4 regions of the Paenibacillus sp. FSL E2-0190 genome follow, and region 4 is predicted to be linked to each of the others. Evidence: riboswitches for the same ligand, from Rfam matches in the RefSeq annotation. Region 4 holds a riboswitch; each other region holds the start of a gene.
The links. A riboswitch is a leader RNA that binds a small molecule or an ion and turns the genes downstream of it on or off. The one in region 4 is predicted to bind cyclic di-GMP.

Region 1: it holds a riboswitch for cyclic di-GMP, as region 4 does, so the genes downstream of both, NST25_RS10550 (DUF6612 family protein) here and NST25_RS01890 (anti-repressor SinI family protein) in region 4, are expected to answer to the same signal.
Region 2: it holds a riboswitch for cyclic di-GMP, as region 4 does, so the genes downstream of both, NST25_RS21145 (thiamine pyrophosphate-binding protein) here and NST25_RS01890 (anti-repressor SinI family protein) in region 4, are expected to answer to the same signal.
Region 3: it holds a riboswitch for cyclic di-GMP, as region 4 does, so the genes downstream of both, NST25_RS03210 (transglutaminase-like domain-containing protein) here and NST25_RS01890 (anti-repressor SinI family protein) in region 4, are expected to answer to the same signal.

What each region holds. Positions count from the first base shown of each region.
Region 1 covers NZ_CP150306.1:2,471,143-2,478,535, forward strand. Annotated here, with positions in the region: gene NST25_RS10530 (pseudouridine synthase) at 1-707, shown strand, start outside; gene NST25_RS10535 (Cof-type HAD-IIB family hydrolase) at 969-1,769, shown strand; gene NST25_RS10540 (DUF4179 domain-containing protein) at 1,922-3,535, opposite strand; gene NST25_RS10545 (RNA polymerase sigma factor) at 3,519-4,037, opposite strand; cyclic di-GMP riboswitch class I at 4,241-4,332, shown strand; gene NST25_RS10550 (DUF6612 family protein) at 4,450-5,298, shown strand; gene NST25_RS10555 (NADH-dependent flavin oxidoreductase) at 5,411-6,574, shown strand; gene NST25_RS10560 (CapA family protein) at 6,653-7,393, opposite strand, start outside.
Region 2 covers NZ_CP150306.1:4,777,745-4,785,137, reverse strand. Annotated here, with positions in the region: gene glpK (glycerol kinase GlpK) at 1-1,096, shown strand, start outside; gene NST25_RS21165 (DNA-binding protein) at 1,111-1,326, shown strand; gene NST25_RS21160 (ketoacyl-ACP synthase III) at 1,403-2,395, opposite strand; gene NST25_RS21155 (hypothetical protein) at 2,450-2,800, opposite strand; gene NST25_RS21150 (carboxymuconolactone decarboxylase family protein) at 3,006-3,374, opposite strand; gene NST25_RS21145 (thiamine pyrophosphate-binding protein) at 3,385-5,025, opposite strand; cyclic di-GMP riboswitch class I at 5,181-5,277, opposite strand; gene NST25_RS21140 (HAMP domain-containing methyl-accepting chemotaxis protein) at 5,452-6,702, opposite strand; gene NST25_RS21135 (YafY family protein) at 6,824-7,393, opposite strand, start outside.
Region 3 covers NZ_CP150306.1:732,672-740,064, forward strand. Annotated here, with positions in the region: gene NST25_RS03185 (glycosyltransferase 87 family protein) at 1-266, shown strand, start outside; gene NST25_RS03190 (phospholipid carrier-dependent glycosyltransferase) at 256-2,034, shown strand; gene NST25_RS03195 (glycosyltransferase family 2 protein) at 2,132-3,112, shown strand; gene NST25_RS03200 (GtrA family protein) at 3,099-3,506, shown strand; gene NST25_RS03205 (class D sortase) at 3,609-4,274, shown strand; cyclic di-GMP riboswitch class I at 4,388-4,470, shown strand; cyclic di-GMP riboswitch class I at 4,545-4,625, shown strand; gene NST25_RS03210 (transglutaminase-like domain-containing protein) at 4,639-5,448, shown strand; rRNA gene NST25_RS03215 (16S ribosomal RNA) at 5,816-7,373, shown strand.
Region 4 covers NZ_CP150306.1:429,260-436,652, forward strand. Annotated here, with positions in the region: gene odhB (2-oxoglutarate dehydrogenase complex dihydrolipoyllysine-residue succinyltransferase) at 1-741, opposite strand, end outside; gene NST25_RS01885 (2-oxoglutarate dehydrogenase E1 component) at 794-3,661, opposite strand; cyclic di-GMP riboswitch class I at 4,132-4,216, shown strand; gene NST25_RS01890 (anti-repressor SinI family protein) at 4,244-4,399, shown strand; gene NST25_RS01895 (helix-turn-helix domain-containing protein) at 4,507-4,836, opposite strand; gene NST25_RS01900 (TasA family protein) at 5,006-5,614, opposite strand; gene NST25_RS01905 (signal peptidase I) at 5,705-6,295, opposite strand; gene NST25_RS01910 (hypothetical protein) at 6,297-7,393, opposite strand, start outside.

The DNA of each region.
Region 1 (7,393 bases), 2.0 Mb from region 4:
TGGGGGTAGGATCACGCAGCGATATTCGTAAACAAGCCAAGCAAGGTTTAATTACCGTGAATGGTGCAGTCGTCAAGGATAGTGGATTTCATGTAGACCCGTATCACGATAAAATTGTGGTTGGCGGCGAGCTTGTTACCTATCGTGAATTTATTTATCTTATGATGAATAAGCCACCGGGAGTTCTGTCGGCAACAGAGGACAAGCGGGATCGGACCGTTCTGGATCTTTTAAAGCAGGAATATGTACAGTTTGAACCTTTTCCTGTAGGAAGGTTAGATAAGGACACAGTAGGGCTGCTTCTGCTCACCAATGATGGAAAGCTTGCTCACGAGCTACTATCGCCACGCAAGCATGTCCCTAAGACGTATGAAGCTACAGTTGAGGGAGACGTAGATGCAGACGATGTAGCGGCTTTTGCGGCAGGTGTCGAGCTGGAAGATGGATATGTTACTTTACCTGCACAGCTAACTATATTGGGAAGAGAACGCGGCAGTAAAGTAATCTCACATATTTCGCTGATCATCACAGAAGGAAAGTTTCACCAGGTGAAGCGAATGTTCCAAGCTGTCGGCAAAAAAGTCACTTTTCTGAAACGAGTATCTATGGGAGAATTGAAGCTGGATGAAAGCCTGCCACTGGGAGCTAGTCGTGAACTTACGCTAGAGGAACTGGCACTCTTAAGTACAGAAGCATCAGAACAATAATATAGAGAAAAAATGGTATGTAAATTGAATTTGGAAACTTGGGATTAGGGAATGGAGTGGCGGAGGGGAAATTTGGAACTGTAAAAGCGATAGCGACCGCCTTTGTTTCCGGATTTCAACCACTAGTAAACGGTATAAATCAAGAAATCTGGAAACAACAGCGGCTGGAAGTCCAAATATTAACCGCAGTTGCGACTGAAACTTAACTCAAATAGCCAGGTTCAATATATATAGAAAAAGAAAGACAAGGATGGTGGGAGTATGAGATACAAACTGATTGCACTAGATGTAGATGGTACACTGTTGAATGATGATCACCACTTGAGCACTGAGAATAAAGAAGCCATTGCTGAGGTTACGCGTCTTGGCGGGCAGATCGTGTTATGTACCGGCCGCAGTCCGCAGAACTCGATTCCTTTTATGGAGGAAATGGGGCTGTCTGGTTATGTGCTGGGTCATAATGGAGCTGCTACGGTTCGTGTGAAAGATCGGGAATTGCTGCATCAATACGGTATGGATGCTCGTGGTCTTGACCCTTATATTGATTATTGTAGAAAGCATGATATTCATTATGATGTGAATACGGCTTTTGATATGTATGTAGATAATGTAGAAAACCTGACCAAAGAAGCCAATTATATGTATGAACACTTCCGTATCATGCCGGCTACACTGCCAGCATGGGAAGATTTCCGTGAACCGGTTGTTAAGTTTACTGTATTTACACAACCAGAAATCCTTGACGAAGCTGAACGTGAATGGCGTACTTGGACCCATGAGTACAATATTTTGCGCAGTGGTGAATTTTTCGTTGACTTGATGCATCCGGAAGCCTCCAAGGGCAACGCCTTAAAGAATCTGGCTGTGAAGCTGGGAATTCCGCAAGAGGAAGTTCTTTCGATCGGTAATTATTTTAATGATATTTCTATGCTTACATACGCGGGTATGGGCGTTGCGATGGATAATTCTCCGGTTGAGGTCAAAGCGGCAGCGAATGCTGTCACGGGGTCTAACAACGAGCATGGTGTGCGAGATGCGCTGGTTAAATATTGTTTATCTTAATAATGGAAAGCATAAAGCGGACTTGAGTCCGTTCTATGCTTTTTTTGTTGTGAAGGAAATAAAAGAGAAACATAAACAGAAATGATTTTATCCATAAATAACCCGCCCTTAGGATTAACTAGAAAGGGCGGGACATAGATTAACTTCCTGCATTAAAGTTTAATTTCCTCGTTCCGACTAGGATCGCTATATTTATAGATTCCAGGGTTCAGTTCGATTTTTTCGTCGAAAGGGATATCTTTGTAGCTATCAATATTAGTTCCTGTAGATATCATGCCCTTAGGTGTAATTTCAGGCACCACTTCTTTGCCATTAATCCGTAACGTAGTTTGGTTAACGCTTTTGAAGCCAGAAGATTTGGATGTTGATTCGACAATCAAATTTTCGCCCTCAGTATAGTAAGTGAATTCAATTTTTAACCCATCGACATCAAGTGAAGTGAACTGCTTTTCTTCTTTAGGTTTGTTTATAGTGATCCAATTCTTAGTAGTATCACGTTTCTCAATGACAGCATCCTTTAATATAAGTTTCATTGGAACATCGGACCAGTCGTTATACCATTCCGGAGATTCGAATTGAAATAAATGCTGGTAGCTTTCGGAATGATCTCCTTTCAAATTCCAACCCCCAGTGATTGTTTGATCACCTATAACCAACTGAGCGGTATTATAGTGGACAATTCCTTTTTTAAGCGAATCATTTTCATCTATTAGAATTTGGATATCCAAAGGGGTAACCACTAGCTGATCTAAGGTTATGCCGGTCTTTTCTTGAAATTCAGGACTGTTATACAGTTTCTTAGTGTAAATCGCCTCACTTGCTTTTTGTCCATCTGCTTTAAAATCGAACTTCCACGTACCTGAAAATCGTTTCGCTTCTTCAATGTAACTAAAATGAAGACTAGCTTCCTTCCAATCTGATTCAGTTATATTGAAAACCTGTTCAATAAATAAATCCGATCCTTCGTTAGGCATGATGGTTGGAATTGCTTCATTCTTTTGACCACCAGTACTAACTACCAAATGTGGATTACCCCGTCCTAAGTCAGAGGGTGATGCAGCGACTTTGTAACGGATAATGGTTTGATTGGAAACATATCGAACGGATTCGATTTGAATGCTTGGATATTGCTTAACTCCAGTATTGATAGTATCCCCTGCTTGATGATTAGATTGTAAGGGAATATTCCGATCACTGTAAAAAATGAGATTCCGTGCTTCAAACCTGTAGTCCTTTTTATCATCCTTTAATGTATCAGGTGTCTCATATACTCCAATGAGTTTCTGGCTTTCAGGATCGTATTCTAAATAACCGTATACCTTTGCCTTGGCGCCGGATTCACTAGTCATGATGTTTTCCTCTGTAGCAAATCCAGTATATTTGGATAGATCAGATTTAGTATCAAGTGATAACAGCATTTTCATTTTTTCTCCATCAGTTACAACACCGTTCAAATTCATTGTTACTCCTGAACTGGAAGTTTGAAGATTATACTGTTGACCGATGCCGTTATTTAATGCATTGCTCACACTTCGACCACCAATTTTATCCCAATTAATCGTCATACTAGCGAATACAGGAATGGCTACAAGTAAGAGGCAAGAGAAGACAATACTGATAGGAATAACCTTTTTATTAGACCTAGGAGTATTCTGGGAGGCATGCAGATTTCTTTGACGTGTATAAGCTTCTTGTTCTATGGCAGTCCACATCAAATCATAATCCGGTCGGGGAATATGTTTATCTTTTTCAATATACAGACTCATTACTATTCAGCTCCTTTAGTTGGGTTCCACCCATTCTATTTAGTATTTTAAGTCCCTTGTTCAGTCTGGATTTTACAGTTCCTTCGGGTATGCTCATAACTTTAGAGATCTCGGGTACAGTCAATTCGTTTATAAAACGAAGGACTACTACCATTCTGATTTTGTCGGGAAGCTGACTGTATAACCCTTGTAATTCTTTTTTAGTTTCCTGTCGATCCAAACGTTTTTCTACAGGGTTTGATTCCTCAGACCTGGATAGTAAATAATTACGTACTTCTTTCATCCACCCCGTCTTACGCCTTTTGATCACACTGTTGCACTCATTCGAAGCAATTCGTAAAATCCAAGCTTTCAAGTTTCTTACCTTCGACTTATCCGCTAAGATAACTTTTACAAATACCTCTTGGGAAATATCCTCCGCATCTGCCTGATTTTTCATTAAGTAGTAACAAAAATAATATACTTGTTCTTTATAGAGCTCGAAAATTTCCCGGTCACTCATTTTGCTGCACCCCCTGTCTTTACTGTTCTCATTAATAAGACTTATAAGCGTATGTAATCGTTCATTTTTCATTTTGATTGTAGTATTTCTTCTGAGTATCATAGCGAATTCGAATGGAAGATAAGTCGTTTACAGGTAATTATAACCATGATAAAATTAGCGGTGGGACATGCGTCCGTAATCTATTAAAACTAATTGAATGTCCGCGTTAAAGGTAAAATCATCGAAAGATGATGACACAAAGCCATGGGTCTAAAGCCTTTCGACAGAAGGAAATGATCGCCAGGCCGCCATAGGGATGTCTTATGAAGCATAAAGGATAGCTCTAAGAATATGTAGTCTATTTTGAGCTCTTTTATTATTTCGACCTATACGGCGTTACATTATCGCAAGGGGCCGAAAGGGGAAGTACATGAACAGTTTTTTCAAAACAATAGGTACTAGTTTGGCAGTAGGTGCTTTATTGCTGTCCGGAACGATCGGATGGATGTCTAATCCAGGAGTAGTGTCAGCAGCTACCTCAACAGTAGTAACCGCGGATCAGATGATCAGTAAAGTAACGGCAGCCTCCAAAGCAATAAAGAATTTCCATCTGGATGTGACCAAAAAACAGGATATTCAAAGCGGCGGGGTGCGTATCAGCAACACCAACACTCTGAAGCTGGATATCAACCGTCTGCCGAATTTTGCCGCAGCAGGCACTGTCGCTAGTAGTCTTTTAGAAACATCGTACAGTCTATATGCCAATGACAAGGAGTTTTACTATCTTGTAGATGGAAGTGAACTGATCGATGAATCTGAAGATGAAGGTTACGACGATGACGGGGAGCCAATCGATCCTGATGCACAATATTGGCTTGGACTGGAGAAAACGGAATGGGATGCCTTTTACTCTAAAGGCCAATACGATCCTGTTTCCATGCTTGATTCGGTCAAAAGTTATAAAAAATCCATGAAAGTCAGCACTGCTGGCGCACAAACAGTCTTACAATTCACGGTAACCGATCCGACAGCAGCTAAGGGGATAATCAAACTCTATGACCAGGAGAACCTCTGGGATGGAGAGACAGTTCAACCCAAAAGCGTAACGTGGAAATTATTCGTCAATACTAAGACCTGGCAAACGGAAAAGCTGACAGTCGATCTGAGTTATGTGCTGGTAAGTGATGGAGCCAAAGATACATACACCACGAAAATCGAAGCTAAATATTCCAAAAATAATAAAGGTGCAGCCATTGTAAAACCGGCCGAACTAGAATAATAAGGACGATTCATAACGAGCGAAAAGCGCTGTTCAGCGGAACAGCGCTTTTTGTTGTATCCAACAGCAGTTCTTTATTAGTTGACAAGAATAAATCATTGCTGTAATTTATATGTATGCGCATGTATATAATAATTTATCTAAATATAATTTAATGAAAGTTGGGAAAAAGATGATAGCACTAGACACAGCATTAACTTTTCGCAGAGGGCTGACATTAAAAAACCGAGTGGTTATGGCTCCAATGACCACACGAATGAGCTTTTATGACGGTGTAGTAACACAAGATGAATTGAAATACTATTCGCTAAGAACGGGCGAAGTAGGTGCGGTCATCACTGCGGCAGCAAATGTACAAGAGGGTGGAAAAGGATGGGAAGGTGAACTTAGTGTTTCCTCCGATGAATTTATTCCTAGCCTTAGCCGATTAGCATCTACTATTAAACGAAATGGAACAAAAGCTATTTTACAGCTATTCCATGCAGGAAGAATGACAGATTCAAAAATATTGCGTGGCGTACAACCCGTTTCCTCCAGCGCCATTGCTGCCGAACGCCCGAATGCAGAAATTCCAAGAGCATTAACAGAAGATGAAATTTTCGGTGTAATTGAGGATTTTAAAAAAGCGACTCAACGTGCTATTCAAGCTGGATTTGACGGGGTAGAAATTCATGGAGCAAACACATATTTAATCCAACAATTCTTCTCTCCACACTCCAACCGTCGTGAAGATCAATGGGGAGGAAGCTTAGAGAAAAGATTTAATTTCATTAACCAATTAGTGGATGCAGTTATTGCTGTCGTTGACAATTCAGAGGTTAAGGATTTTATTGTCGGGTATCGTTTTTCTCCAGAAGAATATGAAGAGCCTGGAATTAAAATCACCGATACCTTTTATCTCATTGATAAATTAGCTGATAAAAAGCTGGATTATCTGCATATTTCATTAGGGGACTTCAAGAAAGTATCTGCATCAGAAGATTTTAAAGAAAAATCAATCCTGCAATATGTGCATGAGAAAATCAATGGCCGTATACCTTTAATTGGGGTAGGAGATATCCGTACCAAACAGGACGCAGAGGACACGTTGACAAATGCTGAATTAGTAGCAGTAGGACGGTCTCTTATCATTGATCCTCATTGGACAAGTAAAGTACTGGAGGGTAAAGAAGATCTCATCAGAAGAGTACTTGCTGATCAAGATAGAGAAGAACTTGTAGTAGAGAATGGTATTCTAGAATTCCTTAAATTAATGATGCCTGATCGTTTACGCTAAACCCAAACACAGTTTTGAGGTCTAAATCTATAACGTTCCGCGGTAAATTCCGCGGAACGTTATTTTTCTGTAACGACTCTATTCCCTCTTTAAGATTGTTGTCGTATGTTTCAACATTCGATTCATGAGATTTCGCCGTTCTGTTTTTATGTCGGTGTCGCTTCTCTTTAATGCGTCGCGGATGGGGATGATCTCTGTAATTTTCCTGCCGCTTTTTATTCTTCGATCTACACAAGTCGGGATGTAACCTACGTTAGTTATACTCGTGTGTCCTTTTTCATCCTTCTTTATTTTAAGCGTAAGAATGATACCGCTTTGTGTATAAGGAATATTCATTAGTTTAGTCGAAACAAAATTCCCCAATGAGTAAATAACGAATTGTTTTTTTCCACGAAGCGCTAACGGTTGAAGAACATGTGGGTGAGACCCCAGTATGATGTCGGCGCCATTTTTAAAGAAGAGATTGACCAGCTCTTTTTGCCTCTTGTTTGGAGTGTAACGATATTCGCTTCCGAAATGCAGATAAAGCAAGACTAGATCGACTTTCTTTTTTAAATCTCGAATCTCCCGAATAATCTTGGGTGTAGATATCCGGTTAACCAGCCATGGCTTACTCACTGGTACAGGAATTCGGTTGGTTCCTGCTGTGTAGGAGAGGATGCCAATCGTAATTCCTTTGACGTTTTTAATAAGCGTTCTTTTGGATTCTTCTAATGATTTAGCTGTTCCCGTGTGGTCGATTCCATTACGGTCCAGAACTCGTAACGTCCGAACCAGACCCGGGGCACCATAATCCATGCAATGATTGTTGGCCGTTAC
Region 2 (7,393 bases), 2.7 Mb from region 4:
AGCTACCAAAATCTCCTGGATACTGGATCATGTGGATGGCGCCCGAGAACGGGCGAATCGTGGGGAACTTCTAGCAGGGACGATCGACAGCTGGTTAATTTGGAGACTTACTTGCGGAGCCGTACATGTCACTGATGTTACCAATGCCTCACGTACGATGCTGTTTAATCTTCATGAACGGTGCTGGGATGAAGAGCTAATGGAAGAGCTTCGTATTCCGCGTGCCATTCTGCCAGAAGTAAGAATGTCTGGTGGCGAATTTGGAGTAGCAGACAAACAGTGGTTCGGGGCGGACATTCCAATTCGCTCTGTACTTGGAGATCAACAGGCCGCATTGTTTGGACATACTTGTCTAGAACCCGGCAGTGCCAAAAACACCTATGGTACAGGCTGCTTTATTCTAATGAACACAGGCACAGAAGCTGTAGCCTCCAGCCATGGCTTGTTGACCACTGTAGCTTGGGGTATGGGAGATGAACTCTATTATGCTCTCGAGGGCAGTGTGTTCGTGGCCGGAGCGGCCGTTCAGTGGCTGCAGGAGGGGCTTGGTCTTATAGAGGATCCAGCAGGCTCAGAAGATAAAGCACGGGAAGTAGAGGACAGTGAAGGGGTTATCGTTGTGCCTGCGTTTACCGGACTGGGGGCACCCTATTGGGATATGTATGCCCGTGGAGCCATATTTGGCCTTACTAGAGGCACTACCTCAGGACATCTGGTACGAGCTACATTGGAGTCCTTAGCCTTTCAATCTAGAGATGTAATAGGAGCTATGGAAAAAGACGCAGGCATGCCATTGACCGGCCTTCGTGTGGATGGCGGAGCTGTGCGTAACGATTTGCTGATGCAATTCCAGTCTGATATCCTGGGCAGTGAGGTTACTAGAACAACCTATGCGGAGACAACAGCTTTGGGTGCGGCGCTTCTGGCCGGGTTAACATCCGGAGTGTGGACACGTGCCCAGCTAGAGAGCTTCAACAAGGCTGAGAGGGTCTTCTCGCCTGAGATGGGTATAACTGAGCGGGAAGGTCGTTACAACGCCTGGAAGGACGCTGTAGCGCGTACCATGGGTTGGGAGAAGCATGAAGGATATCAGTGATAAAGGGGCTGTATATGTCTATGGTTAACGGAACCGAATCTGATCTGCCGGGCGGACTATCTAAGCCGGCGCTTCGAGCCCTGCATGGGGCTGGATATGTTCAGCTTCAACAATTCAGCAAGCTTACGGAGGCAGAGCTTCTGCAGCTACATGGATTGGGGCCAAAGGCGATCGTTCTACTGCGGAGTGCTCTCGCGGAAAAGGGGCTCACCTTTGCAAGTAAGTCCTGATGTTGCGTTCATATTTATATTAAAAAGCGGCAAGCTTAGGTGAATCCCTAGCTTGCCGCTTTTTGTTATACAGCTCCTAATATTCAATAACAAATGCTACATTTTGCCAACCGGCGCCCACTGTCCAGAACAGGACTTTATCACCACGTTCGATCTTTCCAGTAGTTACAGCTTTATGTAGAGCAATAAATGGGCTGCTGGTAGAGGTATATCCGAATTCATCCCCTATGTATACCGCTACATTGCGATCAATGCCGACTTTCTCACACATCTCTAAGATATTAGGCAATGAAAACTGTGAGAAGCAGGCTGCTTTAATGGCTTCAGGCGCGATATTGTTGTTAGACAGTAGAGTACGAATAGACTCAGAAGCAGCATCTATGCAAATGGAATCATCAAAAGGAATAAACTTCACATTAAACTCTCCAGCCGCTACACCTTGCTTACCCAGTTTAGCCAGGCCTGCGCACGGGAATTTGGAATTATCGCAAACACAAGGATCCGTTTGGTAGATAGAGTCAATGAAACCGACTACATCCTCAGCCTGTTCAAGAATGACAGCCGCCGCTGCATCACCGAAGTTAGCGTAGTAGACTGGATCATTCTTATCGGCATGAGGGGTTACATAATCGGAGCCGATGACCAACGCTCGTTTAATCCTAGGATTCGCTTGCATCTGACGGCTAACCTGTTCCACAGAAGCCGTCATACCCGCACAATTAGCATTGCTGTCAATGCAGATTGTATGGGATGCGCCTTTGATCAAACGGTGAATCATTAATGAGTTGGTAGGAAAGATATACTCAGGAGTTTGACTTGCATAGGCAATAAGGTCGATATCGGCACCTGTGAGACTACTTTTCTCCAGAACATTCCTGGCAGCCTCAAAAGCCATCGTAAGGGAATTCTCATCCGCATCCTTAATACTATACCGTGTAATACGACCTAATGCGGATAATAGACCTCGAATATCAATGCCTTTTTCGTCAAAATGCTTAATGAAAAAGTCGTTACCAACTATATTGCTGGGATGATAGATATCAATGCCTTTAATACGAATTCCGGTCATAATACGCCTCCAGGAAAGCAGTAAAATGTGGCCTACATATTAAGACTAAAAGATCTAGACTGTAACCGCAGAAATGATCTCGATGTTATCGAGTCCAGCTTTACGGCCAAGACGGGAAAGCTGCATTTTGAGGATCGGGTTATTTTCAAGCGTTAGATTTACTTTTACAAATCCATCATTCTTAAACATTACAAAGCAGCTTTCTAAAAGAGGTACAACATCTGGTGCAGTTACATTTAGCTTTCTGCAGTCGATTTTTAGTTCATAGTCAGCTGGAGTAATTGGATTGATAGTTTGTTGATAAGCTTGAATAGATTTTAGACCATCTTCTTCAGAAAATGTTCCATCTAACTCAATGTTAATAACCTTGTTTGTAGTGTCTGTCTTCAAAACGAAACTTCCCATGCCTAAATCTCTCCCATAGATTGAATTTGTCCAAAACAGTTCGACTGCAATATCCAGCCATGTATATCCATTTAGCTGTTTTATAAAAGTCAAAATTCGACACTATACAGCAAGTAATGGGATATTCCGACTCTATTATAGGCATATTTTTCAAGTATATGCAATAATAAAGTCGAATTTTGTATATTGTTGTCGAACTGTTGGGTTATTGGATTTCTTCTATGGTTGCAAGCAGGATATTAAAAGCTGTGATGATTCTAGGTGCCCCTATAACGGGTACTAAGTGTAATAGAATACCTTTAAGCTGTTCTACGGTGACTCCAACACGAAGGGCCATGACATAATGAACGCCCAACTGTTCGAATTGACCCATTGAAATTAAAGATGAAATGACTGCGATTTCCTTCCAGTCAGGGGCTATAGTATTACGTTGAAAAATATCGCCATAGGCATTCCCCATAATAAATTCAGCCAAGTCAGGGAAGTGGTCTTTAATTGGAGCTAGTGCTTTTGCGCCATAGTCTCCTGATAGATTCGTGAAGTGGTTGAGACCACTGTTGATATTTTCCTTCATGGTTAGCCTCCTAGTTTAGGTTCAAAGTACGGTGTGCAGTCGGAGGGACTTCATCACGGTCTGTTAGTAGTTCAATAACGGCAACATGGTTTAGAGCTACCGCATCTTTAATTGCAGCTGTGAATTCATCCGCAGTCTCACATTTGTAGCCTTTAGCACCTAGAGATTCAGCGAATTTCACGGCGTCCATTGGTACTTCATATAGAGTTCCATCGATACGACCTGTGGTTTTCTCCATACCCTTAAGAGCCATATCTAGTTGCTTATTATTGACCACGATAAAGATGACAGGGATATCTTTGCAGACAGCGGTGTTAATCTCAGCGCCGAGCATCATGAAACAACCATCACCTGTAATGCAGAGGACAGTTTCTTCAGGAGCTGCAACTTTTGCACCAATAGCCATGCCGATCGAATTACCCATGCAAGCAAAATACGCATCAAAAACAAAGCTGCCCGGTTTCTTAACCTTGTACCATTTTGCAGCGTGGAATCCATGACTTCCATCATCAACGAAAATTGAATTATTATAAGGGATCAAATCACTTAAAGTGCTCATTACGGAAGCAAGGGAAAGATTCTTGAGGGTTGGAAGCTCTTCTGAATAATCCGCATCGGCCAAAGCCTCACGTTTGGTGATTGTGCTTGGGTCAATATGATTTAGGCAGTGCACCAAATTATCGCGCAGGTCCCCAGTGACCGGTATCGTTTTGGACAATAGTATTTTTCCGACAAAGGTTGGATCAATATCAAATTGAATTAAAGTTGCTGGATGATTCTCCCGTTTAAGATTACAGATGGTCATATCACTTAAACGTGATCCAAGCACTATAAATAAATCGCTTTTATTCAATAAATCGTCCCCGTGGGTCGAACCGCCAACGCCAATAGGACCATGATAGAGTGGGTGATCCCAGACTATAGCCCCTTTTCCACCAGGAGATGTTACTACAGGAATATTAAAAGTTTCTGCGAGTTGAACAAGCTCTTTATGTGCTCCGGAGCGGTTAATTCCTTTACCCGCAATAATCAAAGGATTCTTAGCAGCTTGAATAGCTTCGATGACTCTATCGATATTAGCTTGACTAATTAGAGACTCTCTTTCTGGGATTACTATATTGCATTCTTCCAATACTTCAGTTTGTACATCAAAAGGAATACAAAGATGAACAGGACCCCGTTTGGTCAGGGCCACAGAAATCGCATGATTAAAAATAGTACCAAAGTGATCCCCACGTTCAACCAATTTACTGAACAAGGTGGCAGGTCTGAACATATCAGCTAAATCAGCCAGAAAAGAGGTGGAGTCCTGACATTGAGGAATTCCAAGCTCTGTAATGGATTGGTGGCCGGTAATAAATAGGACAGGTAGGTTGTTAGCTTTCGCATGTGCTGCTGCTGTAAGCAGGTTAGTTCCCCCAGGACCCGAAGTACCAAATGCTACGCCTAGGTTACCCGTTTTCAGCGCATACCCTGCTGCTTCGAATCCGGAGCTTGCTTCATGTCTGCCGGGAATAAATTCAATACCGTAATCCACCATCTTTAGAACAATTGGACAAATGGATTTGCCAATGATCCCAAAAGAATGGGTGACTCCAAGGTTACGTAGTGCTTCCGCCATGTAATCTGCGACTGTCTTCAAAAGAAACACCTCACAAGTTTTTTGATATATATTAGTTATTAATCTACCGAATAGATACGATAGATCAATATACTCAAAAAGTAAAAACCTGTGCTCTATAGTAAGCACAGGTTGGTGGCATAAGGCACCGCTAAGACTGAACAATAGTTCAGCCGTCCTGGTTCCTCTGCAACCTGGCAATCATGGCCTCAAAAGAAAAAATGAGGCTGTAGATCCATGGTTTTGCGTCATCCTCTTTCGAGGATTTTGCCAATATTAATTTATAGTTGATAAGAATAATTTTCCTTTACAATATATTCCTCATTAATTTTTGTCAACATAATCCGCTAAAAAAACTCGAAATTTGACGAAAGTCTTGTCCAAGAGATGAAGTTTTACCTCGCGAAAAAAACTGCCACCTAAGACTCAGCTTAGGTGGCAGTTGATAGTTTTGAACTAGAATTTAAAGATATGAATGGTTTTTTGCAGATTAAATACGGCCTGGGTCATTTTTTCCGTTTCTTCTGCAACAGACTGCAGGGCATTAATCTGTTCATTCATAGCCGCCGATACCTCTTCCGTGCCAGCAGCAGTTTCTTCGGTGATTGCTGAGATATTCTCAATTGCACTGGAAATTTTCAAGGCACTTTCTAGCATAAGATCACTCTCCGCAGAGAATGAAGAGATTTGCTCGGTAATGTACTGCACGCTTTGTACAATTTGTGCGAAAATATGGGCAGATTGAGTGATCATTTCATTCTGAACCTGCACAACCTCTTCATTGATGGCAATATTATCGATGGCTTGTTTAATATCTGACTCAATGCTGCGGACCAAGCCGAATACTTCTTTTGTGGATGCCGTAGATTCCTCAGCAAGCTTGCGAACCTCTTGAGCTACAACGGCAAAACCCCGACCATGCTCTCCGGCACGAGCAGCTTCGATGGAGGCATTCAGTGACAGCAGGTTGGTCTGCTCAGCGATCTCTGTGATGGTCTTGGTGATCATCGTAATCCCGCGGGCATTTTGTGAGAGAGCTTCAATAGTATCAGCCACTTTTTGTGTAGCCTCTATGTTTTTACGCATGCCTTCAGCCTGTGTATCTACGGATTGGCGCCCTTGCTCAACAAGTTCTAAGGTATGTATTGAACGTCTGTTCATTTCTTTGGTGGAGTTCGTATAATTGGATACTTTGGTCTCAATGTCTTTAATGGATTCTGTCATATCAGCGATATCCGTAGATATTTCATTTGCACCAAGAGCGAGCTCAGTAGAAGAAGAGGCTACTTGTGCCATGACAATTTTCAGGTTCTGGTTCTTATCTTCGATTCCGCGGCTTGCATCCATAACTTGACGGGTGATCTGCGATGCATCGGTCAGAATCTTCTTGAGCTTATCAATCATTGTGTTAAAGGAGCGGCTTACGTCACCCATTGAACCATTTTCGTCCGCTCTGCTAGTGAAATCACCCTTTGAAATACTGTGAGATACATTAGCAATATCATCAAAAGATGATGTAAGCGTTCTCTCCACGAAGCGAGCAACAGGTAAAGTCAGACCTGCAAGAACAACTACTAGTATAATTCCTACGAGAAATTGACCTAGAATCATTAACGTAACTAAGACAGGAATAGCAAACAGTGCGGCAACGAGGTAACATCCGGCAACAATTCTTTGTTTTAACGGAAGTTTGTGCATCCAGCTCATTGGTAAAATGTCCCCCTTATTAAATTTTATGTAATGGTGTTATTATAGGGGATTTATAGGTCATTGGTCTATAGAGAAGTGTCATAAATCTTCTTTAAGTAGTAGATATTTAGAATTCATGTCAAAATTCCTCATATATTGTGGAAATTGTTTTAATAGCAGACTTTACCATCCCTACTAGTTCGATAGGAGCTAAAACAATAACTGAAGGAGAGAAAGAGAGTACGATACGACAGGCAGATTCTATAGCATTAAACTCGGCTTCCACGTTCATCCACCCAGTATTAGCAGAGGGTTCTACTAAAGTTATAGTTACATATCTTTCACGTTGTAATTCTTTAAGAATAGACTCATTCACCTTTAAGTTCACTACATATTTTGGCAGTGCTGCTTTAAAAGCTAAAGTCGATTGTTCCCAGTAGCTTTTTAAATCAAAAGCCTCAGGTCTGACAAATGATTCATAAGTTGCGTCAGCTTGTATTAATCTCGACACGCGAAAAGTCCGCATTTCAGCCTCGGTTCGTGCCACTACATACCAAACTCCACGTTTTGCGACTAACCCGAGAGGTTCAATGAAACGCTCCTTCATCTCGTCATTCCGTGGGTAAGTGATCTTCACTTTACGGTCTTCCCAAACAGCTTCCTGCAGGACAGATAGGAACGGATATGTCTCGTCGGAAGGGTGCCAGCT
Region 3 (7,393 bases), 300 kb from region 4:
CGCAATACATCAATGTGGCGTACACCTTATCCCACCTGAATGCAGATGTTAGCCCGGGTGCAGACGGAATCGTATTAGTGACTGCTATAGCTAATTTAGCATTGCTGCTTTATATGCTGAATATCGGATACGATGTGTATGTCCGCAAGGGAATAAAACCTCTTCCAGCGCCAATTACACCGGAAGAACAGTATGAAGAAGATTTGAGAGTTGTCGGGCAAATTAAACCGCATCAGAAGGGAGGGCGATTTAACGATGAAGTTTAAGCGTATAGATTGGATATGCATAATAGCTATTACGGCCGTTTACGCAGCGCTTGCTTTATATAATCTTGGCTCTACTAAATCTCCAGAGACCTTATGGGAGCCTGCTGCCAGTGGTGAAAGCTTCTATGTAGATTTGGGGCAGAGTAAACCATTGGAACGGGTCAATATCTTTGGTGGCGTGGGCACGGGTAAGTTCAAGCTGGAATTCAGCGACAATCCTGAGGTCTGGAGCAGTCCGATGGATGTCAGTGAGGATGTCGGGAATGTCTTCATCTGGAAAAGCCAACCCCTGAACGTTACTGCGAGATATGTGAAGTTTACAGTTACCTCTCCAGGGTTCACTTTGAACGAAATGGCCTTTTATGAGCAGGGGGGAGAAAGAATCCCCCTTCCTATTGCCGGTGTGACACCGGATGCTAACGCTGTACCTAAAAGAGGAGCAGCGGCCAATCTTTTTGACGAGCAGGCGCTCATTCCGGAATATTCTAACTTTATGAATAGTACTTATTTTGACGAGATCTATCATGCGCGAACAGCTTATGAATATACACACGGGATTGTGCCTTACGAGAATACGCATCCACCGCTTGGCAAGCTGTTGATTGCCATAGGTATGGAGCTGTTCGGAGTCAATCCATTCGGCTGGCGTATTATCGGAACATTGTTCGGAGTTGCCATGTTACCTCTTATATATGTAATGGCGCTGCGTTTGTTTAAGAAAAGCAAATACGCCGCCCTCGCGGCAGGATTGTTTGCGCTGGATTTCATGCATTTCACACAGACAAGAATCTCCACGATTGACGTATACGGAGTATTCTTCATTATGTTGATGTTCTATTTTATGCAGCGGTATTACACAATGAATTTCTACAAGCAGCCTTTAAGAAAAACATTAATTCCGTTATTCTGGTCTGGCTTATTCTTCGGAATCGGCGTAGCTTCGAAATGGATTGTGCTCTATGGAGGAGCAGGGCTGGCCATTATGCTGGCTATCTCCCTTTTTGAACGCTACAGAGAATACCAAGCCTCCGGACGCCTGCTGGCAGAGGGGAAGATTAAAGATAAGGAATTGCTGGGCACCTGTCGTGAAGCAGTAGATTCTTTTTGGAAAAAGACTATTATTACGTTGGCTAGTTGTATCGGGTTCTTTGTAATTATTCCAGTAATTATTTATAGCTTATCTTTTGTGCCGGGGTTATCTGCATCAGCAGAGGGCTTCACTATAAAAGGTTTGATTGATTCCCAAAAGAATATGTACAACTACCACAGCCAGCTTGTAGCTACACATCCTTTTGCTTCCTCATGGTGGCAATGGCCGTTTATGAAGAGACCGGTCTGGTTCTTTAGCGGCGGTGAAGGTTTGCCGGAAGGTCAGGTCAGCAGTATAGTGACTATGGGGAATCCTCTTATCTGGTGGACGGGTATTTTTGCGATGCTGGCAACGCTGTGGATTACGCTGAAACGTAAAGATAAGAACCTCTACATGATCTGGATCGCCTTCTTCTCGCAATATGTTCCGTGGATGCTTGTCCCAAGAGAAACATTTATTTACCATTATTTTGCTATGGTACCATTTATGATTCTTGGTATTGTATATATAATGAAGTTGCTGGATAGTAAATTCCCTGAGGCCCGTTACGTACAGTATGTCTATGTAGCCGTTGCTTTGCTGCTCTTTATCGCTTTCTACCCGGTACTGTCAGGGATGCAGGTCAGTGGAGATTACGTGAAAGATATGCTGCGTTGGTTCCCAACTTGGGTTTTCTAGGATTTAATAAAAATCTATAAAATAAGTTTATGAATGCAGCGTTATTATGAAGTGTAGATGGATGTAACGCTCCAAAAAGCTTGTAGGAGGAATAAAGGTGAAAGCCAGATATAGTGTGATTGTACCCATGTTCAATGAGGAGCAAGTAATTAGCCATACTTATGAACGTTTGAAAAAAGTAATGGACGAGTGCGGCGATACTTATGAGCTGGTCTTCGTCAATGACGGCAGTCGTGATCGTTCCGCCCAGATGATTCGGGAGATCTGTGAACGAGACGAGCATGTCAAGCTGATTGACTTCTCGCGTAATTTCGGACATCAGGTAGCGATTACAGCTGGCATGGACTATGCCGAAGGTCAAGCGGTTGTTGTTATTGACGCTGATCTTCAGGATCCTCCGGAGGTCATTTTGCAAATGATCGAGAAGTGGAAAGAGGGCTACGACGTTGTATATGCGAAACGCCTGAAGCGCCACGGAGAAACGATGTTCAAAAAGGTCACCGCGAAGCTTTTTTACCGCCTGCTCAGCAGTATGACAAGTGTGGATATTCCTACGGATACAGGCGATTTCCGTCTTATTGACCGTAAGGTATGTGATGTCCTGCGGGGACTTAAAGAAAAGAACCGCTATGTCAGAGGTTTGGTGAGCTGGGTTGGCTTCAAGCAGACTATGGTGGAATATGAACGGGAAGAACGTTTTGCCGGAGAAACCAAATATCCGCTGAAGAAAATGATTCGTTTTGCGTTAGATGGCATCACCTCTTTTTCACATAAGCCGCTTAAGATTGCTACGTATATTGGATTCTTCCTTTCATTCTCTAGCTTTCTCTATTTATTTTTCGTCTTGTTTCAAAAGATATTTTTTACCTCCTGGACGGTTCCGGGCTGGGCTTCCATTGTAGGCGTTAATCTGCTCTTTAACGGTATCGTTCTGATGCTGTTGGGTGTGATTGGGGAGTATATCGGACGGATTTATGACGAGTCTAAAGATAGACCGCTATATATTGTTAGTGAGACTAAAGGCTACCAGAACGAAGAACAACTGGACCGCCGGAAGGACCACAATGATGTTAGATAAGAACTTGCGCGCTGCATTCATACAGTTCCTCAAATTTAATGCCGTAGGTTTGCTCAATACGCTTATTGATTTTGTGATTTTTACATTGTTGAATTCACTAGGGATGGTATACGCATTGGCGCAGGTGATCTCCTATAGTGCAGGCACGGCGAATAGCTTTATTTTGAATAAAAAAGTAACCTTTCGTGATCGCAACCGGGGGAATAAAGAAGGCTTCGACCGCGTGCAGCTGGTCAAGTTTATCGTGCTGAATCTGGTAGTGCTCGGAATATCACTGCTGCTAATGCATCTGTTGACAGACAAACTAGGCATTCAAGTCTTGATCTCCAAGGTGCTGGTTACCTTTATCACGGTGATCATCAATTTCTTTGGAAGTCGTAAATGGGTATTTTAAACATTAATTTCAGGCAGAAGGAGTTGCTATGCTTAAAGGCAAGTAGCTGTTTCTGCTTGATTTGTATATAACCATAGAAACAATATACGGAGGTGAATAACATTGCGTAAATTCTCCTATCTACTCATACTGGCTGGGATACTTATCATGTTATATCCGACAGCTAACGAGTGGTACAACGACAGGCAGCAGGAGAAGTTATTAGAAACGGCTGAACTAAGCACTGCCGATAGTACTCCCCAGCCAGATCTGAAGAGCAGGTATGCTGAAGTTACTCAGCTGTTAGCAGAGGAATCGGTTCTGGATGCCCAGGCACAGCCCCAACCCCAAGAGACAGAAAAGCCTGAACCGGAGATTGCAGTCGGTGGCAAAGTAATCGCACTAATTGAAATCGATAAGATTGATTTGAAGCTGCCTGTATTAGAAGGGGCTACAAAAGCTAATATGAAACATGCTGCAGCCCATATGAAAGAAACGGCACCCCTTGGAGAGATCGGGAATGCTGCAATCGCGGCGCATCGGGCTCGAACTACGGGTCGTTTGTTTAACAGATTGAATGAGGTTGTTGTGGGGGATGTTATCACGGTAAAGACTAGTGATCAGGTGTTTAACTATGAGGTGTATGATATTTCTGTTGTAGATCCGAGTGATGTCTCCGTTCTTGACGGGAATGACAAGGATAAGATTCTTACTCTGATTACATGTGATCCGCTAGTGAATCCAACGCATCGGCTGATTGTTCATGCCAAATTAACAAAAGGAGAATAGTGAATGACAAGAAAACACAAATACCGGGAGATATTTATAAAATAATGGGTAATCTAGTAAATTAGGTCTTGTTCACACCTATAAATATGATAGTATTATACTATGAAAGCTAAACACGATAACGGCAAACCTTCCGAAAGGTAGGGACGCAAAGCTAAAGGGCCTTTTCCCAAAAGGATGGCAGCCAGCTACCGAATGAAGAGGCTTTTTTTGTTTGTTTCAAATGGATTCTATCAATTATATCTAGTAAAGCTAGAACAGATAGAGCTTATACGATAACGGCAAACCTATCGAAAGGTAGGGACGCAAAGCTAAAGGGCCTTCCCGAAAGGATGGCAGCCAGCTACCGAAAGGAGTTTTATCCGTGAAAAAGGTTTATTTTATGCTGGTGGCGTTGTTCGTCCTAATGACTTCAGTTCCGGTAAGTACAGCTCAAGCTGCAAGTGCAGATGCCAGCTGGTTGATTACATCCAAAGTGGCCCAAGGTGTTATTGGTATTAACTATGATATTCCGAAAGATAAAAGAATCAAACTCATGATCACCAAAGATAACAGCAGCTATACATATAACTTGTATGCTTCTGGACAAGCTGAGGACTTCCCTTTGCAACAAGGAAATGGGACTTATAAGGTTTCTGTTCTGGAGAACACAACCGGCAATAAATACAAAGCATTATATTCCGAAGTAGTAGACGTAACCATGAGTGACTCGAATTCCGTATATTTGGGCTCCGTACAGAATGTGAAATGGAGTTCTTCTGATAAAGCGATTGTCAAAGCTAAACAATTAGTACAAGGCAAAACAACAGACGAAGAGAAAGTTAAAGCGATCTATAACTATGTAGTTGCGAATGTACAATATGATTACTCTCTTGCTAATAGTGTAACTACTGATTATATTCCAAGCATCGATAAGACATTGACTACTAAAAAAGGGATTTGCTATGATTACGCTTCTCTTTTTGCCGCAATGCTGCGGAGTGTAGATGTTCCTGCTAAGTTGGTAATGGGGAATACAAGCTACGTTACGCAATATCATGCATGGAACGAAGTGTTGCTTAATGGGAAGTGGGTTACCATTGATACTACAGTGGATGCAGGACTTGCAAAGAGTGATAAGAAAACCGATTTAATTAAAGCCTCAACCAAATATACTGCGGCAAAATACTATTAAGTTCGTCGCTAGAAACATAACTCTATTAAATAAACAACTGGCTTAATTATTAAGCCAGTTGTTTATTTTTATATTAGGGGTTGCTTTTCTATTAATAGTTGGGGTATTATAGGTAAGCGTTGTTAGACAGCGTACAGGCGATATAGACGAGGCTGATAAAAAGCTTCGAAAAATAAAGCTTGCATTTCTGAAAACAACATGATATATTATAAGAGTTGCTGCTGAGACATTAAACGGCGCCAACGAGAACTTGATCTTTGAAAACTGAACAACGAGTGAGTAGGAAATCACGCAAGTGAAATCCAAAATTAGAGAATTAATTTTCTCGTCAGATGTTTCAAAATGAGCATATCGCTCTTTTCAATACTAATTGGAGAGTTTGATCCTGGCTCAGGACGAACGCTGGCGGCGTGCCTAATACATGCAAGTCGAGCGGAGTCACTTTGAAAGCTTGCTTTCAAAGTGACTTAGCGGCGGACGGGTGAGTAACACGTAGGCAACCTGCCCTTCAGACTGGGATAACTACCGGAAACGGTAGCTAATACCGGATAATTTCTTTTTTCTCCTGAGAGAAGAATGAAAGACGGAGCAATCTGTCACTGAGGGATGGGCCTGCGGCGCATTAGCTAGTTGGTGGGGTAACGGCCCACCAAGGCGACGATGCGTAGCCGACCTGAGAGGGTGAACGGCCACACTGGGACTGAGACACGGCCCAGACTCCTACGGGAGGCAGCAGTAGGGAATCTTCCGCAATGGGCGAAAGCCTGACGGAGCAACGCCGCGTGAGTGATGAAGGTTTTCGGATCGTAAAGCTCTGTTGCCAGGGAAGAACGTCCGGTAGAGTAACTGCTACCGGAGTGACGGTACCTGAGAAGAAAGCCCCGGCTAACTACGTGCCAGCAGCCGCGGTAATACGTAGGGGGCAAGCGTTGTCCGGAATTATTGGGCGTAAAGCGCGCGCAGGCGGCTATTTAAGTCTGGTGTTTAAACCTTGGGCTCAACCTGAGGTCGCACTGGAAACTGGGTGGCTTGAGTACAGAAGAGGAAAGTGGAATTCCACGTGTAGCGGTGAAATGCGTAGATATGTGGAGGAACACCAGTGGCGAAGGCGACTTTCTGGGCTGTAACTGACGCTGAGGCGCGAAAGCGTGGGGAGCAAACAGGATTAGATACCCTGGTAGTCCACGCCGTAAACGATGAGTGCTAGGTGTTAGGGGTTTCGATACCCTTGGTGCCGAAGTTAACACAGTAAGCACTCCGCCTGGGGAGTACGGTCGCAAGACTGAAACTCAAAGGAATTGACGGGGACCCGCACAAGCAGTGGAGTATGTGGTTTAATTCGAAGCAACGCGAAGAACCTTACCAGGTCTTGACATCCCTCTGAATCTGCTAGAGATAGCAGCGGCCTTCGGGACAGAGGAGACAGGTGGTGCATGGTTGTCGTCAGCTCGTGTCGTGAGATGTTGGGTTAAGTCCCGCAACGAGCGCAACCCTTAACTTTAGTTGCCAGCAGGTAATGCTGGGCACTCTAGAGTGACTGCCGGTGACAAACCGGAGGAAGGTGGGGATGACGTCAAATCATCATGCCCCTTATGACCTGGGCTACACACGTACTACAATGGCCGGTACAACGGGAAGCGAAGCCGCGAGGTGGAGCCAATCCCATCAAAGCCGGTCTCAGTTCGGATTGCAGGCTGCAACTCGCCTGCATGAAGTCGGAATTGCTAGTAATCGCGGATCAGCATGCCGCGGTGAATACGTTCCCGGGTCTTGTACACACCGCCCGTCACACCACGAGAGTTTACAACACCCGAAGTCGGTGGGGTAACCCGCAAGGGAGCCAGCCGCCGAAGGTGGGGTAGATGATTGGGGTGAAGTCGTAACAAGGTAGCCGTATCGGAAGGTGCGGCTGGATCACCTCCTTTCTATGGAGAATCGTTCTCTG
Region 4 (7,393 bases):
TTTAAATGCATCCTTGCGACGCTTGCGGATGTCGAGGATCGCTGTCATGTCCACCTCGTTGAAGGTGGTAAGCATGGCCGCGGTCTGCTGCGCTTCGACCAAGCGGCTGGCAATCGTGAGCCGTCTGCGCGACATGCGCTTGCGCTCCACGTTTTTGCCCTCGTCCGGCGTGGCTTTGCTCGCTGCCGGCTTCGCTGGCTCCGGCTTGCCTTGCGGCGCCGGAGCTACCGGTGCAGCGGCCTGCGGCGCTGCTGCACCATGACCGGACACATCGGCCTGACCAATCCGGCCGATAGGATCACGGGCGCTAACCTCGCCGAGGTCGATGCCGCGCTCCCGTGCCAGCTTGCGTGCGCCCGGCGATGCCAATGCAGCATGGCTGTCGCCACCTGCTGCAGGCACTTCGGGCGCAGCTACAGGCGCGGCGGCTGCTACTGCGTTGCCGCCTGCCGGAGCCGCTTTAGGCGCTTCGGCTTCGCTTGCAGCGGCCCGCGGCGTACTGCCGCTTGCGGCTCCAATGATGCCGATGGCTTCGCCAACGGCTACGTTCTCGCCCGCTTGACGCAGGATGGTGGAGATGACACCCTCCACCTCTGCACTAATTTCCAGATTGACTTTATCCGTTTCCAGCTCAGCGAGCACATCGCCTTGACCTACCGTGTCGCCTTCTTTAACCAGCCATTTGTAGATGGTTCCTTCGGATATGGATTCTCCCAGATCGGGTACTAAGATTTCTGACACAGGCCGTTTCCTCCCCAAACATAATGGTTTACGCTATTGTGATACCGTCCTCTTAAGAGGACGGTACAGCCGCTTGTACGTTCGAATTTGATTTTAGGGCTTCTGTTACAATTCTACGTTGTTCGAAGCTATGCACATCTGCATAACCACTGGCCGGGCTGGAACGTTCCGGACGGCCGATATATCTTACGCCGGCATTTTTCGGTGCGATGGCGCGCAACCGAGGCTCACTATAGCTCCAGCCGCCCATATTTTTCGGCTCTTCTTGCACCCAGACAATTTCCTGAAGGGAGCTGAAGGAGTTTAAATGTTCGCTTAGCTCCTGTTCCGGGAACGGATAAAGCTGCTCTAGGCGAAGAACATGCAGCCATGACCAATCCTTATCCGGTGCTGCTTCCAGTTCTGTTTGGATGTCGATAGCGACTTTACCGCTGCAGACTACGAGCCGTTTAACTTCACTTGGTTTCTGGCCAAGCAAAGATTCAGCTAATACAGGCTTGAATTGTCCTGAAGCCAGCTCGGTTCCGGCAGAAGTGCTGCGCGTATTCCGAATGAGACTTTTCGGCGTCATAATGACTAGCGGTCTAGCATCTTCCTGCCCGCATAACGCTGCTTGGCGCCGCAGCAGATGGAAATATTGCGAAGCGGTAGTCAGGTTAGCGACCGTCCAGTTCTCCTCAGCGGATAGCTGCAAGAACCGTTCCAGCCTACCGCTGGAGTGCTCAGGTCCCTGTCCTTCGTAGCCATGCGGCAGCATGATGACGAGATTGCTGCGCTGTGTCCATTTGGCGCGTCCAGCGGCAATGAACTGGTCAAAAATAACCTGACCCGCATTGGCGAAATCACCATACTGTGCTTCCCAGATTACGAAGGTTTCCGGTGCAAACACATTATAACCATATTCAAAGCCTAATACTGATGCCTCTGACAATGGACTGTTGTATACGCCAAAGGAGGCACGGGAATCGCTTAGCTGATGCAGCGGAGAGAATAAATCTCCTGTTTTACTGTCGTGCAGCACCAGATGGCGATGTGCGAAGGTTCCGCGCTGGGCATCTTGACCGCTCAGTCGGATGGGCGTTCCATTTTTCAGAATGGTAGCGAAGGCTAATGTTTCAGCTAGTGCCCAGTCGACCTTTTCACCCTCATTCAGTGCATCTTTACGACGTTGTAAAATGCGCTCCAGCTTCGGATAAACCTGGAATCCAGCAGGAACCGTCAACAGTTCACGATTGATCTCCTGCAGGCTGGAGATGGATACCGCTGTAGTGTTTGCCGCTGCGCGGTCCGTTTGTAGAGGAATGAAGGCTTTGGGTTCTTTTTTCTTATGATTGCCTTCCTTCATAGTATCGTACGCACGCTGCAATACGCTTTCTGCCTCAGCATTCATCTTTTGTACGTCTTCGGCGGTAAGAACCTTTTCGTTTTTCAGTCTCTCTGCATAAACCTTGTAGACGGTTGGATGATTGCGAACCTTGCCGTAGACAATAGGTTGTGTGGTTTCAGGATCATCCATTTCGTTGTGACCATGACGGCGGTAGCCGATGAGATCAATTACGAAATCTTTTTTGAATTGATGGCGGTATGCGCTAGCTAAACGTACAGCTGCTACGCAGGCCTCTGGGTCATCAGCGTTGACATGGACTATTGGGATTTCATACCCTTTGGCGATGTCACTCGCATAATGCGTAGAACGGGAATCTTCACTTTCAGTCGTAAAACCAATTCGGTTATTAACAATGATATGGATCGTCCCACCATTTTGATAACCTTGAAGTTTGCCGATATTAAGCGTTTCTGCAACAATGCCTTCACCTGGAAAAGCAGCATCGCCATGCATCAGCACCGCCATAGCTTTACTGGTATCAATCTTCGGCAGTCCTGCAGTGCTCCGATCTTCTTGTGCGGCACGAGTGAAACCTTCCACGACAGGATTGACGAATTCCAAGTGACTTGGGTTATTCGCTAGTGTTATTCTTGTGCGTACCGTTTCTCCTTCACGGACAGCACGGTCTGCACCGAGATGGTATTTCACATCACCTGTCCAACCATAGTTAATGCCTGTGGAGCCTTCGGAAGGGAAAAGCTCCTTGTTCGGAGAATGATGAAACTCTGAAAATATGATATCATAAGGTTTGCCCAAAATATGTGCAAGAACGTTGAGGCGGCCGCGATGCGCCATGCCCATCAAAATATGCTCCGCACCGTCATGTGCAGCAGCACGTACGATTTCATCTAACATCGGCACAAGAGCATCATTGCCTTCAAGACTGAAACGCTTCTGACCTACAAAAGTCTTGTGGAGGAAGGTTTCAAATTGCTCTACCTGAATCAGGCGGTTCAGGAGCTCTTTGCGTTCTGTATTATTTAGGGGTGCTGGTGAGCTGGTGGATTCTGCCTGTCTATTTAGCCATTGCAGTTCTTTTTCTTCATGCACATGCCCGAATTCATAGGCGATAGTCTTGGTGTATGCCTGACGCATACGTTGCACGGCATCCCATCCGGTATGCACATCATTCGGCGCATTTTCCCATATAAGCGTGGCAGGCAGTGCGATCAGGTCTTCGCGGGTCAGCCCATAGGTTTCAAGCTCAAGATATTTTGCCATGGGATTCTGATCGCGTACCAGCGGATCAATTTCAGCGGCCATATGGCCATATATACGAATATTGGCGATTAGCTTGGAAGCTCTTACTGCTTTTCTAAGCCATTCGGTGTCTCCCGAGATGCGCGGCTGAGGAGCCGGTTCGCTATCCGGAGTTAGGGGAGGAGGTCCCGAATTTGTAAAAAGCTCGCGATAATTATTTTCTACGGTGGAGGGATCTTTCACAAACTGTTCATATCTTTCTTGAATGTAGCCTAAATTGGGTCCGTAATACTTACTCCAAATGGATTCGTTATAGGGCTCTTTGGCTGCCATGAATACATCCTCCTTAACGGATGAACTCCATACGTGACATTTTGTGTCAACGCTTACTGGAGCTGTGATGATTGCGGTTTCATTTCTCATCTTATTGTGCTACTTTCGGCCACTGTAATCAATTCATTCTTTCGTCCAATACGTTCGCAAAATGGTATGGGTTAGCTTGTTCTAATGAAAAGAAGGGTGTTTCTTCTCATTACCCATTCTAAAGGCCTATTAAAATGATTCTATTATCCTTATTTTTAACTATTAGGTCAGTAAATATTTATTTTGCTAGTACAATTTATTTTATGTAACGGACGAGTATCGTGATAATCGGACAAGATCTTTGAAAAAAAATCTTTTATTTTTCGTTTTTAAAATAGAAAGTAACCAGGAATCGACACACTTTTCCGCTTTCTTTTTGTATAATGTTATTGCAGATAGTAATTTTATAGTTTTTTAAGCAGATCCTTTCGTGAAAAGGGTCCAGTAAAAGGTAAACTTGCCGAAAGGCAGGGGCACAAAGTCGCGGGTCTAAGGTAGAGATACTATGACAGCCGGATTGCCTGGGGACGTAAAATCTTAGGGGGAGATTTTTTGGAAAAGTCCAACCAGGGTAGCAACAGAGAACAGCAGTTTATTGATCTGGATCAAGAGTGGGTACATTTATTATTAGCAGCTAAGAAGGCTGGCATTAAGGCAGATGAAATCCGCCAGTTCTTTCATGAGAAAACTGTGCAGATCGTGCAGTAATACATTAGAGGGGTTACATATCGAAAAAGGGCACAGCGGTTCTTCGCTGTGTCCTTTTTCGATATGATTTAGTAGAAGAGAGGATCGTACCAGATTAGTAGGAAGTATTAATCCTTTTGATCGAGCTTCCATTTCTGATAGTCCAGAAATTCTTTGAATTCGCGTTTGCTAATGCCTGAGTCCATAGCTTCCTGCACCAATCGGAACCATTCCGAATCTAAATGTGATTCCTCTGCATCATTGGGTTCTCCATAGAGTAGGGCATGAATGGATACCTGAAGCGCGTCAGCGATTTTTTCGATAAACTGGATGGATGGATTGGATTGGATGTTTCTCTCCACGTTGCTAAGATACGACTTAGCCACATCTGCTCTGTCCGCAAGCTCAGATAGGGAGAAACCCTTGTCTAGGCGGAGCTGCTGGATACGTTGGCCCATATTCTGTGGCACTATGCTGACGCCCCTCCGTAATTTTTGTTATTAGTATAGCAAATATCAATAAATCGGACAAAGTTTATTGTAAAGAGAAGAGCAGCAATCTGCTTATCCGTGGCCGGATTCAGGATCTGCTGCTCTTCGAGTATTTTATTAAATTACTTTATTGATCTTAGTAGTCTTTTTTCGCACCTTGTTTAGCTACGAAATCCCAAGTCAGTGTTAAGCTATCGCCTTGGAAAATATTTTGATCTTGGTTATTTTCCACAAATTCGAATTGGACGGAGAAGCTGTCGTTGGTACCGGCTTTAATACCGGATGCTTCGGTAAAGAGTTGATCCCAACCTGTATTTTTTACGAGATCCGGATGCTGACTTTTTAAAGCAGCAAGTGTAGTCTCATAAACTACATTTTCAGGAGAGACGATAGGTACTCCTTTATCATTATTTCTAAGGAATTTAACTTTAATGAACTCGGCTAAATCCAGGTAGTTATCTCCTTTAGCATCCGTGATTTGAGTCGATGTATTCAGAATAATAGATCCGATATCGAGCGAACCATCGTTTTTCAATTTGAAGGATTTAGTTACCGTATCACCTGGTTTCAGGTTAGGAATATTAACGATGACAGAAGGGTCGGAGTTCAGATCGAGCGTGCCCGCTGCGAATGTAGCTGTGCTTTGCGCAGTGTCGCTAAAGTATGCGAAGGTTCCTCCGCCGATTAATGATAAACCCAGTGCTGCAGATGCTACGCCAAGACCCAATGTTTTCTTGATACCCATAATAAAATTCCTCCTCAAATTTGTGTTTGAATTTTTTATAAAATTTATATATTGTATCTTCCGGTTCGTAAGCGGAAGTGGACAATCAACTTAGGGCTGTGTTTCTGTTGGGGGCGGTGAGGCTGGCAGTAGGGCAGCATTTTTCTTTTCTAATGCAGCTACAGCCTTCCAAGAGGTATACAGAGCATAGAGCAGAAGCATCAAGCCAGGCACGATCATGAGGACTACACTTCCAGCTTTGGAAACCGCGAAATTCATAGCGTAACCGACATAGGGTACAGTGACCCCGGTATACTGAGCTACAACATTCACAGAACTGGTAGGGTTCATGTCGGGCGCGTCGTTGTTATCGCCTTTAGTGCGATAAACAGCTTCACCAGTAGCGTTATTGACGGTCGCTTCTACAATCCGGTGAGTAATGAGCAGATTATCTTCATTCCTAAAGGTGATGACATCGCCTGGTTTGAAACGATTCATATCCCCTCCGGGTTTTAATGCGACAATTGAGCCTGTCTGAATTCCTGGTTCCATCGATCCTGAGAGTACGGTTTTGATCTCATATCCGAAGAAAGCAGGTTCACCGCCGGAGGCCTTGGATAACACTACGGCTGCCACCAGCAGAATAAAGATCACAAGCATTAAGCTCGATAGGGTATTATTGATAATTTTTTTAATTCGCATCTTATTCTCCACCTTTCTCAGGTTGAGGGTCCGAAGGAGCTTGGGTTGCTACCGGCGGGGTAGTCGTACTGTCTTCCGCCTTTGGCGTCTCTTGTGGAGCCTCTTGCTGAGGGACATCTTTTGGAATTGTGAGCTCTTCGTCAATTTCCGGCTTTACCGGATCAGTGGCTGGGGCTTCAGGTTGTTCTTTATTTGGGGCTTCCGGAGCAGTTTCGCCTGATGTTGGAGGGGTTGCCTCAGCTTTTGCTTTATCCTCGGCTTCTTGTTGCTTTTTCTCCTCAGCCAAACGTTCTTCTTCTTTTTTCGCTTCTTCTTCTTTCTTTGCTTGCTCTTCTTCTAGCCGAGCTTTTTCAAGCTCTTCTTCTAGCCGAGCTTTTTCAAGCTCTTCTAGTTTTTGCTCGCGAGTCTGACTGATCAATTGGAGTTTATCTTGAAGGGTAGTGATACCTGAGGTTGCCGATTCTTTATGGTTAGTCAATTCGGTATTTAGAGCTTCATAAGATGAGGTGAGGTCGCTAGAGATCACGCCGTCTGGTTGAGTGAAGGTAATCAGGAATGGCAGTGGCTGTGGGAACTCTCCTTCGCGTAATTCAAGTTGTCCATAAACATCACTGGTAACTACCGAAGCGAATGGAAGACCGACATCGTGTATGGAGGTTAGGTAACTAATAACTCCATTTAAGGAAGCATTCAAGGATTCCGAGATCACACCGCTTTGATTCAGGCTGCTTTGTAAATCTCTGAAAAATTGCTCGTCCTTGATTTCTAGACAGTTGGAATCTAGAGAAGTCATATATCCTCCTATCTGGAAGAGTAAGGCTGCTGCTGCACTTAGCTCATTGTGGATTTGATTCCAAATTTGGCTGTTAGCCGCCAGTTGCTCGTTAACGCTATCTATTTGGGATTGAAGCGCCGCTATTTGCGAAGAAATCTCTTCTGCAGCGACATCAAGCTCTTCCAGCGACATCCCTTCTATTCCCGAAACGTCCGAGTAGTTAGCTGATGAGGAAAAGGGCTGTAGTGATTCTTTTAAAGTGAGCGCTCGATTAACATGCTCTTTGAACTCTGTAAGCAGTGCCTTGATCGAATTCGGAAATA